DNA from 4 places in the Bacillus cereus group sp. BfR-BA-01360 genome. Region 3 is predicted to be linked to each of the others. Evidence: riboswitches for the same ligand, from Rfam matches in the RefSeq annotation. Region 3 holds a riboswitch; each other region holds the start of a gene.

Region 1 (3,174 bases), on a different contig from region 3:
ATGGTTACTTCTTCATTCCAAATTACGGAACAATCGTTGCTGCAATTAACTTTGACCGTACAGGCACAACACGTATTGGTAAATATGTACTAAATCATAGTTTTATGATTCCTGGTCTCATTGCAACCTTTGCTTCTATCGGTATCGGAATGTTACTTATTTCGATTATGTTTTAACAAAAAAGCGCATGACTTATTCTATAAGTCATGCGCTTTTTTTCCATTTAATCAAACGTTTGTTTAAACTAGTACCTTTGTTTTATACAATCCTCCAACTAAACTCTTCTACTCTATACTAGGCTCCAATATATATTGACTTGCCTCTGCTAATAACTTTGGAAAATCATCTGGAAAAAAGTTCCCTAATCCTTCTCTTACAATACATTTGCACTCCACATTATATGTTTTAAATACTTCCATTAACTCCATCGTTTTCTCATGTAAGATGAGAAAACAACTGTTCAATCCCCATCTTTACTTCTTCACTTGATGCACGAATGCTTTCGCACTGTCAAAGGCTGAACTCGCCAAACTAATGGCTGAAATAACCGAAACACCATCTGCTCCTGCTTCTATTACTGAAGAAGCATTTTCGATTGTAATTCCACCGATTCCAACTATCGGTATATTAATACCTTTTTCCCGAAAATAACGTAATCCATTTAATCCTTGAACTGCTTTTGTATCTTTTTTTGTGTTTGTTGGAAAAATAGGGCCTATTCCTAAATAATCCGCACCATTTGCAATGGCAAAATGCGCTTCTTCTATTGTATGAGCAGACACTCCAACAATTTTATCGCCCATTTTTTCACGGACAACTTCAATTCCTTCATCATCTTGTCCAACATGAACACCGTCTGCATCCAGCTTAAGCGCTAAATCCACATCATCATTCACAATAAAAGGAACTCGATACTCCCTACATAGCGCTTGTAACTGTTTGGCAAATTGGACTCTTTTCTCTCCAGTTAGAGCTCCTTCTCCTTTTTCCCGAAATTGAAAAAGGGTAATGCCACCATCTAGTGCTTCTTTCATTACTTGTAATGGACCCTTGTGACAGTTATTGCTCCCCATAATAAAATATACTTGTAATAACTGAGACATCTTTTCTGTTTCAATGCGTGCCATCTCTCTCATCTCCCTAACGAACTTCTTCTGCTTTTCCATATTGTTCAATATCGCTTATGGTAACATTTGCTAATTGATTTAAGAATTCTACTTGGAAACTGCCTGGTCCCTGATCTACTGTTTTACTCGCAGCAATCTCCGCTGCTACTCCATAAAACGTTAATGCAGCAACCGCTGCTTTTACATAATCTTGTTCAACTGCCACAAATGCTCCCATTACTGAAGTTAATAAACAACCTGTTCCTGTCACCTTTGTTAAAATTGGATGACCGTTACGAATTATAACGGTTCGCTTACCATCTGTGACAATATCTTCTTTTCCTGTAATTACCGCGACTGTACCTAGTTTGTTCGCTGCTTTTGTTGCAATTGCTACAGAATCACCATTTCCAGTTCCAGCATCCACACCTTTGATTTCCCATTTTTCATGAATAACATTCGCAATTTCCGCTGCATTTCCGCGGATCATCGCTAACTTTATTTCATTTGGTATATGTCTTGCCACTTCTGTTCGATACAAAGTTGCTCCTGCCCCAACTGGATCAAATAATACTGGGACATGCTGTTGATTCGCTGCTTTTCCAGCAATGAGCATTGCTTCAACTTCATCTGGCCGGAGCGTACCCATATTTAAAACGAGTGCTCCTGCAATGCTAGCCATCTCTGCTACTTCTTCTTTTGCATATGCCATGACTGGTGATGCCCCTAACGCTAGCAAGCCATTTGCTGTAAAGTTCGTTACAACTACATTTGTAATATTATGCACAAGTGGATTCGTTTTTCTTACTTGTTCCACCACTTTAGCAATTTCTGTTATATGCATTGTTTCATCTCCTCCTCGTTTCCGTAATGGGAGATACACAAAAAGACACTTCGCGTATGCAAAGTGCCTGAACATGTGTTTTTTACACTCTCCCTACGCTGGCATTATCCAACAGGTTCTAATGGTCAACGACAGATTAGCCGTACTCTCAGTCTGCATCCGCAAACTCCCATGTGCTTTCTTATTCATCTACTTCAAAGTCTACTCTTATTCTAGTAAAATAACAAGTTCTTTCCTTTCTATATGAAAGGTGAAGTGAAAAGAGAGCATTCGTCTTTATATTGCTTTATACCGAATCAGTATGCATAGAAAAACAGCGATAGGATGCGCTCCTATCGCTGTTTTTCATTTTATTATTTTAAAGCTTTAGATACTTCTTTTACCATTTCTGATACAGACTCAAGCCCGCCACCAGATAGGTACCAGTAGTTTGGATCTAAATAAACTACATTGCCATCTTTCACAGCATTTGTTTTGCTAACAATTTCGTTTTCCACTACTTGTTTTGCAGAAGATTTACCGCCAACAACAGCACCTCTATCTACTACAAATAAGTAACCTGGGTTTTTCTCTAAAATATATTCGAATGAAACTTTGTTACCATGTGTATCAGCTTTAATATTTGGGTCAACAGGAGTTATCCCAAATACATCATGGATAATACCGAAGCGAGATTGTGGCCCATATGCACTTACTTGACCATCATTCGCTAAAATAACTAACCCTTTTTTATCGCTCTTCTTAGCTTTTTCATTTAATGCTGCTACGTCTTTTTCAACTGCTGCAATTTCTTTTTTCGCTTGTTCTTCTTTACCGAAGATTTTTGCTAATGTTTCAACGTTTTCTTTAAATGATTTCATGTAATCTTTTGTATTTAACTCTACATAAATTGTTGGAGCAATTTTTTCAAATTCTTTGTATGAATCAGCTTGTCTTCCAGAAATGATAATTAAATCTGGATTCATTTCGTTAATTTTTTCGAAATCTGGCTCTTTTAAGCCACCAACATTTGTATATTTTTTATCTTTATATTTTGAAAGATACGATGGGATATTTTTCTGTGGTACACCAGCCACATCAACGCCTAATTTATCTAAAGTGTCTAATGAACCAAAGTCAAATACTACAACTTTTTTCGGGTTTGTTTTAACTTTTGTTTCCCCTAACTTATGCTTGATTGTAATTTCTTTCGCTTTACTTTCACTAGCTTCTGTCTTTTTATCA
Region 2 (3,174 bases), on a different contig from region 3:
CCTTGACAAATATCTATTTCTTTCTCCATATTTTCTTTAATTAAATGCATCGGTACGTGCCCTGGCCCCTCAATCATGACTTGCACATCATGCTTCCAAGCAATTTTCGTTAATTCCCCTAACGTTTCAAGCTCTGCAAACTGAGCTTCATCATTTGCATCTGCAATAGATCCTGGGCGTAACCCATCTCCTAAAGAGAAGGAAACATCATACTGTTTCATAATCTCACAAATTTCTTCAAAATGAGTATACAAGAAGTTTTCTTTATGATGGTATAGACACCACTGCGCCATAATTGATCCGCCGCGCGAAACAATTCCCGTCATGCGTTTTGCTGTGAGCGGGATGTAGCGCAATAATACGCCCGCGTGAATTGTAAAATAATCCACACCTTGTTCCGCTTGTTCAATTAATGTATCGCGGTATACTTCCCAAGTTAAGTTTTCAGCAATCCCCTGTACCTTTTCTAACGCTTGGTAAATCGGCACTGTCCCAACTGGTACAGGGGCATTACGAATAATCCATTCGCGCGTTGTATGAATATTTTTCCCCGTTGATAAATCCATAATTGTATCCGCACCCCAGCGCGTTGCCCATGTCATCTTTTCTACTTCTTCGGCAATCGAAGACGAAACAGCAGAATTTCCGATATTCGCATTTACTTTCACATGGAAATTACGGCCGATAATCATTGGTTCTGCTTCTGGATGGTTAATATTCGCTGGTAAAATGGCCCGTCCTTCGGCAATCTCTTTTCGAACAAACTCCGGTTCTACCCCTTCACGAATTGCAACATATTCCATCTCAGATGTAATAATCCCTTTACGAGCATAATGCATCTGCGTGACATTCGCACCTTTCTTTGCTCTAAGAGGTTTACGATCCATTTGCGGGAACACAGGTGTATGGTTCGAAGCAGCTTTTACACCATCATCTTCCGGCTTGATTTCGCGTCCCTCATACTCCTCTACATCTCCGCGTTCTATAATCCAATTGCGACGAGGAGTTGGAATCCCTTTTTCGAGTTCCACTTTATATTCTGGATCCGTATAGGGACCGCTCGTATCATATACACGAATCGGGGAATTTGGCACTCCGTTTGTGTCACTTAATTCAATCTCACGCATCGGCACTTTCATACCTTCACGTGACCCCTCCACATACACTTTCTTACTCCCTGGTAAACTCGACTTTAATTCAATTTGCTCAGCTGAAACAGATTGTTCCATGATTTTTGTTTCCTCCCCTTTATCATTTCAAGAAATCTACTTTACCTAGAAAAATTCGATTCTCCCTTCAGCTGCTAAACAGTCAGCTCCGCATTTCTTGAATCCAGCTTCACCTTCTAGCCCCTCACGTCTAAAAATCTTCCGCACAAGAAAGTAAAAAAACACTTTCTATGCGGAAGAACTTTATACACTAAGACGAAACAGTCGGCTCCGCTTTACATGTGACAAGGACGAGATTCAACTTGTAACCAGCGCATGCAAAATGAAAAAGAGCCAGGTCCATAAGAAAATAAGGACCTGGCTCATAAAAGTCATCATTATGTAAAGCCATTAACTTCCCTACGCTGGTACGAGCCAGATCAGGTCCAAAGGGTTAAGAAGTTTGCGTACTTCTCTCTCAGCCCACGCATACATTGGGCACCCCTAGTTTATCACTGATTTAATTTTCAATACTTTTCTATCATACACTATAATCTGAAAAATGCAAATCAATTTACACTTTTACGGTATCATCCACGTTAAATAATAAGCTTGTACATACGTCATAATTCCAACGATAATGACAAAGAACAAACTATGTTTTACTGTAAAGCGGAATAAATCGGATTCTTTTCCTGCAAGTCCTACTGCTGCGCACGCGATTGCAATCGATTGCGGAGAAATCATTTTCCCCGTTACACCACCTGTCGTATTTGCCGCAACAAGTAATACTTCTTTTACACCTACTTGCTGTGCTGTAATCGATTGTAAGTTCGAGAATAGCGCATTTGCCGATGTATCTGATCCTGTTAAGAATACGCCGATCCAGCCAAGAAATGGCGAGAAGAACGGGAATAATCCTCCTGTTCCAGCTAACGCTAGTGCAAGTGTAGATGATAGACCAGAATAATTCGCAATAAATGCAAAGCCTAATACAAACCCAATAGATAAAATTGGCATTTTTAATTCTTGTAATGTTTCTTTCAATGTTTCAACCGCTTGTTTTGCACTCATTTTTAATACAAAAATGGAAATGATACATGCGATTAAAATGGCTGTTCCGGTTGCCGATACAATATCAAATTTTAATACAGCCTCATAAGGCGTTGGTTTATTTACAATTGGTTCTGCCTTCATGACTAAATTGTGCAGACCCGGAATTTCAAACTTCATGACAAAACTTTCTAACGCCCCGCCTGGAGCAAATAATGCTTTAAAGAAATCTTGACTCCAAATCACTACCATAGCAGTCAAAATAATAAATGGCGACCAAGCTTTCACAACTTTTTTACCTGTTAAATTTGGCATCGATGAAGCTTCCGCTGTTGCTGCAGCTTCCACATTTGCTTGATTCGATTGATACACTTCTTTTGGCTGCCATACTTTTAAAAATAGCGATAAAGATACTAAGCTGACAAGCGCTGATGTAATATCTGGAAGTTCTGGTCCTAAAAATGTCGCTGTAATAAATTGTGTAATTGCAAAAGACCCCCCCGCTACAAATAACGCCGGCCATGTTTGCTTTATTCCCTTGAAACCATCCATTAAAAATACAATAAAGAACGGAACAAATAGCGATAAGAATGGCAATTGGTGCCCAGCCATTTGTCCAATTTTATGAGGATCAATACCTGTTACTTGCCCTGCAACTGTAATCGGTATTCCCATTGCTCCAAATGCTACTGGCGCTGTATTTGCAATTAAGCAAAGACCTGCTGCATATAAAGGATTTAAGCCAAGTCCTGCTAGAAGCGCTGCTGTGATGGCTACTGGTGCTCCAAATCCTGCTGCTCCTTCCAAAAATGCTCCAAATGAAAAACCAATTAAAATGACAAGTAAACGATGATCATTTGTAATCGATAATACAGATGCACGAATAATATCAAACTGTCCTGTTTTCACAGAAATTTTATACAAAAATACCGACATGATAATAATCCAAGCAATTGGCCATAGCCCATATAGA
Region 3 (3,174 bases):
TTCAATATTTTTTAACAAAATCCTCCGTAAAAGGTCTGATGATATGATATAATAGTGGTAAGGAAAACGTTTTCATGAAAGGTGAGAGTCATGAAAAAGAAACAGTACACAAGTGTTACATTTATAAAAGCATTATTTCTAACAATTGTTCTTGGGTTGCTAGCTTATATAATTGATATTCCTGTGCTTCGAGTTTCGTTAATTGGAATGACTTTAATTCTTGGAGCTATTTCTCATGGAATGATGCGTCAATTATATGAAGCGGGATTAAATAATAATAAAAAATAAAGTATAATGTAAGGCCTTCATTTATAAGAGATGGAGGTTTTTTTATCCCGCTATTTTAGGGCAGCCCGATTGGTGAGGGCTCATAATTAGTGGGGGATGAAGAAAACCACTACTGATTAAAGTTTCACTTTATTTCTTACAAAAATGTAAGGTGAATTGTAAGAATAATCGATAGTTGAGTAATATTATTTCGGGTACTATAAAAAGTGTAAGGAAAGAGACAAACCCATTTTAGGTAAATGTAGTTTTAGGCATTCTATGCGAAAAGGAGTAGGAGGGAATGAAGAAACGTTGGACAAACTTTGCTTTTCTATCTACTAGTAATACTATCATACTAGATGGAGAGATGACTCTTTCTCACTTATTTGATCAATCAGATGATGAAACTTCTTCAACATTTACAATGAGATGGTGTAAATGGGGCGAACATTGTAATTTGGAAGAAGGGACCCCTAATCAAGAGCAAAGAATCATCTTTACTAACCCTATTAAAGCATGGATTGTCCAATATCAGAAGTGTAACGTCAAAAATCACTTAAAGAAAACTGAGCCAAGACAATTTTCTTCGGATACTCCTATTCTAGAATTGCATGAAAGTAACAATTAAGTACTGAGACACGAAAAGGCACTGTAGAGAAAATCTACAGTGCCTTTTCCATTCTGTTCATAAAAAAGGTTGTAGAGAATTCTTTCTCTACAACTTAAAGAATAGCGTTTAGGCGCTCTTATTTTTTGAATGAATAGGATAAGCACGAATGCTTTGGAATAAACGTGGTGACGTTGTATATAGAAGCAATAGCAATACTGTACATAATGCAAAAGAAGCAAGCATTATACTACCATTTACAATGAAAGAGTATAGAAAGGCTGATTGTCCTTTTGGTGCGTATTGTCCCCAGAAAATAATTCCCGCAATAAAATGGCAGAAATAGCGTGCAAAACTGCCGATCAATGTTCCCAAGATTATATACAAGAGAACTTTTTTTCCTTGGTTATTTGAAATGGCTTTTTGAATTGAGCGATAAAATAAGCCAGCAAATCCAATAAAAGCAAAAGCAATGAAGTATTCAATAACCGCTTGTATTGGCGTTAAAATATAGGCATCTCCGAAGACAATTTGTAATAACCCCCAAATAAGCCCTCCTAAAAAGGCCATTTTGAATCCCCAGCGATACGCAATAATAAAAATAGGGATCATAGCAAATGAAACAGAACCGCCTGTTGGGATTTTAATTGATAATGGTAAAATGTCGATGATTAAGGCGAAGGCTGCGAGAATTGCAGATTCAATCATCGCTTGTAAATTGGTGTTACGCATGTTGACATTCCCCCTAAATCCAAGTTGCACAAAAAAGAATTATGTACCATAGGGAGATATAAAATACGTAATGAAGAAGAGGAGATGTATTTTAACGTTTGCACAATCCCTACATTAGCATTAACTAACAGGTTCTAAGGGTCGGAACAAATTGTTCCCTCTCAGCCATATAGCTCCCCCTGTGATAACGAAATTCTTTATTTGTTAAATTTATTTTAATCGAAATGGATGAGAAGGGCAAATGAATCTTGTATTGCCACTATTTCAATATAAGTGTACGAAAATGTTAACAAATAGAATAGAAAAGCTATAGTGTATGATTTATACAGTATGCTATAATTTATTGAAAATAATTATCATTATCTTTTAAGGGGGGAGATTATGAGTTTGGTTGATATTCAAATAGGTGAAAAAGTATTAGTGAAAAGTATGCAGGCATTAGATAAATTGTTAAAACGGAGATTAGTTGCATTTGGTCTTTCAGAAGGAAGTGAATTGCGTGTGAAACAAAAGGCGATGTTCAAAGGGCCGTTTACACTAGAGTGCCGCGGACAATTCATTAGTATTCGTCATTGCGATGCGAAAATGATAAAGGTGGAATTAGTGTGAATAAGGTTGCTTTGTTAGGGAATCCAAATACAGGAAAAACATCGTTATTTAATGCATTAACAGGTTCTTATGAATATGTAGGAAACTGGAGCGGGGTAACGGTAGAAAAAAAGATAGGGAAATTGAAAGATAAACAAGGAACATTAATTGATCTACCAGGTGTATATGATTTAAATCCTGTTTCTCGAGATGAGGGAGTCGTTACTCACTTTTTATTAACAGAGGAATTTCATTATATGTTAAATATTGTTGATTCTTCTCAATTTGAGCGCAATATGCATTTAACATTACAGCTTTTGGAATTTGGAAAGCCTATGTCTATTGGTTTAAATATGATTGATGTGGCAAAGCAACGCGGAATTGTGATTGATGTAAAAAGATTATCAGAAATATTGGGAGTAACAGTTGTTCCTGTTGTTGCAAGAAACGGGAAAGGTTGTGATGAATTACTAGCTACTCTTCATGAAAATAATAGGAAAGAAATGAACTCATTTATTCTTTCATATGGTGAACAAGTAGAGACAGCAATAGCAAGTATCATGACACTTTTTATGAAAGAAAATTATGAGCATTTAAGATGGCTAGCGCTTCAATTTTTAAGCAATAATGAAGTGGTGGAACAAGAGGTAATGGGATTATCTATTTATCATGAATTAGTAACAATACGCTCTCAGTTAGAGAAAAAACTGGATTGTACGTTAGAAGAGCATATGTATAACACGCGTGCAACGTATATTGAAAAGTTAAAAACAAGTGTCATTCAACATAAACAGGAAGGGAAAATTCCTTTTTCAGAAAAAATAGATAAGTTGATTGCACATAAAATTTTTGGACTGCCCATCTTTTTAGCAGTCATGTTTTTCATTTTTCAGGTTACGTTTACGTGGATTGGCACACCATTATCGGATATACTTGATGAATTTTTTAGTGGACAGCTTACAGATTGGGTTACAGCTGGG
Region 4 (3,174 bases), on a different contig from region 3:
GTTGCTTCCTCTGCTGGTGCTCCCCATCCTCCATAACGCTTTCCTTCAAAATCTTTTGGTGAAGTAATATTATCTTTTTTTAAAGAAGCAAATGCCGATGTGTTATGTTGAATAATTGCTCCAATTGATACAACTGGAATCCCTTCCACACGTGCCGATGTAACATTTTCTTGATAGCTCACACCAAAATCAGCTTTTCCAGAAGCAATCATTTGCTCTGCTGATACATTATCACCAGGCTGAATAACTTCTACATCTAAACCTTGTTTCTTATAATAATCTTTTGTTTTTGCCACATATAAACCAGTATGGTTTGTATTCGGAAACCAATCTAAAACAACTTTTACTTTTTTCTCTTTGTCACTGCTCTCTTCTTTCTTCGCTGTATTACAGCCGACAACACTTACTGCAAACAGTGTTGCTAACATGACTTTTAAGCTCTTTTTCATTTTCTGTCTTCCTTTCTATATATCCATGGTGCTGTTATTCTGGCCATAAACTCTACGATAAAATATAAAAATAACGTGACGATTACAATCATAGCCGCTATACCAAATACACGAGCAGTTAAAAACGACTTTGTTGCACGGGTTAACATAACCCCTAATCCTTCACTTGCACCAAGCCATTCCCCAATAATTGCCCCCATCACACTATATGTAACAGCAATTTTTAACCCTGAGAAAAAATATGGAAGCACAGCAGGAAATTTTACTTTTTGATACATTTGCCATTTTGATGCACGCATTGTTTGTAATAATTTGAGCATATTTTTATCTACCGTTTGAAATCCTTCTAAAATACTAAGGGCAATTGGGAAGAAACAAACAAGAATAACAACCATCACCTTTGGTAGCATTCCATATCCAAACCAAATGATAAATAGAGGTGCAAGCACAACAATTGGAATAGTTTGTGAAATAACAAGTAACGGATTCATAAGAAGGCGAAAAATCGGGATAACATCCATCATAATAGCAATACTTGTTCCAAGTAGAATTGCAAAAAACAAACCGCTTATCACTTCTTGCAACGTCTTTGTTATATTTGGAAGTAATAGCTCTTTCATGCCAATTAATTCTTGTATAATCGTAGAAGGTTTTGGCAGTATCCATGGTTCAATGTGAAATAATGAAACAGATCCTTCCCATATCGCAATGAGAAGAATCAGCCAAGCTGTTGTAATTGCGAAATTAGATCGCTTCTGTTTTTTCATATTCATCACGATACTTCCATACTTTTTCATCAATTGTTACACCTGTGCTTGGACGATAGTGGATTTTAATAGAGGTAATCACTTCTTCTGCTCCAGCATCTACACAAGCTTGTTGTGCACGTTTTATAATATCAAGAAGTTCATTTAAATCTCCTTCCATCGTTGTTTCCATCGCACCTACTTCATAACGAACGCCTGATTGTTGGACAACTTCAATTGCCTTATCCACGACCGTATATAAATCTTTTGTTTTTGCTTGTGGTACCACTGAAAATGAAATTGTAACTTGTTGTGACATGCTAAAATCCCCTTTGCAAAATAATATGTTAAAAACAAGAAAAGGCTTTCCCACTATGACGTAGGAAAGCCTTGTATGCAAGTTATTATAAAATAACATATGCTACATTCCCTTAAGCAACTCCCTACGCTGGCATTATCCAGATCAGGTTGAGGGTCGATGTTCCTTTACATCCTCTCAGCCACTTGGCTCCCCGGTCCTTAATTCGTTTTCATTGTAGCATGATTTATTTTATTGAACAAACAAAAGCATGGTACATCTTGTCTGTTATTTTTCTACGTTTGGAAAATACCCCACTTGTTCTCCATGTGCTAATAGCTTCTGAATAAACTGTTGGTCAATTATTGGCACTGCAATTTTCTTTTTCTTTATCCATTCATTTGTTCTTTTTGTACCTATTACAAATTCAGACTGCTGCGCTCCATCGCCAGCTACTTGTGAAGCAATCAATTCTGCTATCTCCTCATCCTCTTTCGCTAACTGTAACCCTGAATCTACATATTGCGAAAGAGGAACAATTTCTAAATGATGCCCGCATTCTATCATTAACTGCACAAAATGTACAAAATCAATCGGATCTGGATGACAAATATGCAATGTTTCACCTATAATTTGAGGATCTTGCATATACGCCACAATTGATTTACTTGCAAAATCAATTGGAGCAAAGTCCACTTTCCACTTCACGTTTGGTGCTTGTCCAATTAATAACATCGTTTTAATGAGGCGATAAAATGCATTTCCTTCAATATTTTGTTGAAATACTCCCGTTTCGGAATGGCATGTTAAATTACCAGCGCGATAAATATTCCCTCTCATGCCACGACTCATTGCTTCACGAACAAGATTTTCTGCCTGTAGTTTACTATTGGAATACACATTCTCTAACTCTACATGATACTCAAAATCACCGCGTTTTTTATACATATCCCATTGTTCTACTGCTAAATCGATTGGAATACTAATCGTAGAAATAAAATGGAATGCTGCTCCTTCATCGGCTAATGCAAGCATGCGCTTTGTCCCTTGAATATTTACATTTTCAAATTGCTTTACATCCCCAAAATGTCTTACGTCTGCCCCGCAGTGAACGACTGTATCAACTTTAGAACGTATCGCTATAAACTCTTCCTTACTAAGTCCAAAGTATTCTTCACCAAGGTCACCAGGAATAGCTGTTATACGTGCCAGAGCTTCATTTGGAATATCATGAAAATATCCTGTTAAAGTTTCCATAATTCTTTGCTCTACATCTTTTTTAGGTCTTACTAAACAATAAATATGAGCTGAGGTTTGCTGCAATAATTCATATAGGATATGTGATCCTAAATAACCTGTTGCTCCTGTTAAAAAGACATTGGAAATCCGGTTATTAGTTATTCCTTCCGTATACTGAATAGCCTCTGGTTCATGTATCCATTTATATTCATGAAATACATTTTCTTCTAGGGTTAACTCCCTTTGTATTCGCGCTAACTTATACACTGTCTTTTCCTTAAAGAAGTCTTGAATTGTTAAATGCGGAAAATCTTCTTTTAACAATGTTAAAATACGTAATACTTTTAATGAATGCCCACCAATGGTAAAGAAATCATCATGTACACCAATTTTGGAAACTCCTAATACTTCTGTCCAAGCCTGTGCGATAATCTTCTCTGCT

What was found. Region 3 has a riboswitch for thiamine pyrophosphate ahead of thiT (energy-coupled thiamine transporter ThiT). Riboswitches for the same ligand answer to the same signal wherever they lie in the genome.
Positions count from the first base shown of each region.
Region 1: linked by a shared signal. The riboswitch ahead of thiM (hydroxyethylthiazole kinase) and the one ahead of thiT (energy-coupled thiamine transporter ThiT) in region 3 are both predicted to bind thiamine pyrophosphate.
Region 2: linked by a shared signal. The riboswitch ahead of thiC (phosphomethylpyrimidine synthase ThiC) and the one ahead of thiT (energy-coupled thiamine transporter ThiT) in region 3 are both predicted to bind thiamine pyrophosphate.
Region 4: linked by a shared signal. The riboswitch ahead of MR056_RS12025 (MTH1187 family thiamine-binding protein) and the one ahead of thiT (energy-coupled thiamine transporter ThiT) in region 3 are both predicted to bind thiamine pyrophosphate.

Region 1 covers NZ_JAKUFV010000011.1:21,355-24,528, reverse strand. Annotated here, with positions in the region: gene MR056_RS12010 (anaerobic C4-dicarboxylate transporter family protein) at 1-176, shown strand, start outside; gene MR056_RS12005 (hypothetical protein) at 285-428, opposite strand; gene thiE (thiamine phosphate synthase) at 474-1,127, opposite strand; gene thiM (hydroxyethylthiazole kinase) at 1,141-1,950, opposite strand; TPP riboswitch at 2,024-2,133, opposite strand; gene MR056_RS11990 (siderophore ABC transporter substrate-binding protein) at 2,304-3,174, opposite strand, start outside.
Region 2 covers NZ_JAKUFV010000005.1:26,125-29,298, forward strand. Annotated here, with positions in the region: gene thiC (phosphomethylpyrimidine synthase ThiC) at 1-1,229, opposite strand, end outside; TPP riboswitch at 1,549-1,664, opposite strand; gene MR056_RS06580 (lactate permease LctP family transporter) at 1,731-3,174, opposite strand, start outside.
Region 3 covers NZ_JAKUFV010000009.1:33,051-36,224, forward strand. Annotated here, with positions in the region: gene MR056_RS10585 (hypothetical protein) at 91-288, shown strand; gene MR056_RS10590 (hypothetical protein) at 569-895, shown strand; gene thiT (energy-coupled thiamine transporter ThiT) at 1,004-1,606, opposite strand; TPP riboswitch at 1,695-1,796, opposite strand; gene MR056_RS10600 (FeoA family protein) at 1,988-2,215, shown strand; gene feoB (ferrous iron transport protein B) at 2,212-3,174, shown strand, end outside.
Region 4 covers NZ_JAKUFV010000011.1:30,136-33,309, reverse strand. Annotated here, with positions in the region: gene MR056_RS12035 (ABC transporter substrate-binding protein) at 1-449, opposite strand, end outside; gene MR056_RS12030 (ABC transporter permease) at 446-1,222, opposite strand; gene MR056_RS12025 (MTH1187 family thiamine-binding protein) at 1,194-1,514, opposite strand; TPP riboswitch at 1,619-1,720, opposite strand; gene MR056_RS12020 (non-ribosomal peptide synthetase family protein) at 1,782-3,174, opposite strand, start outside.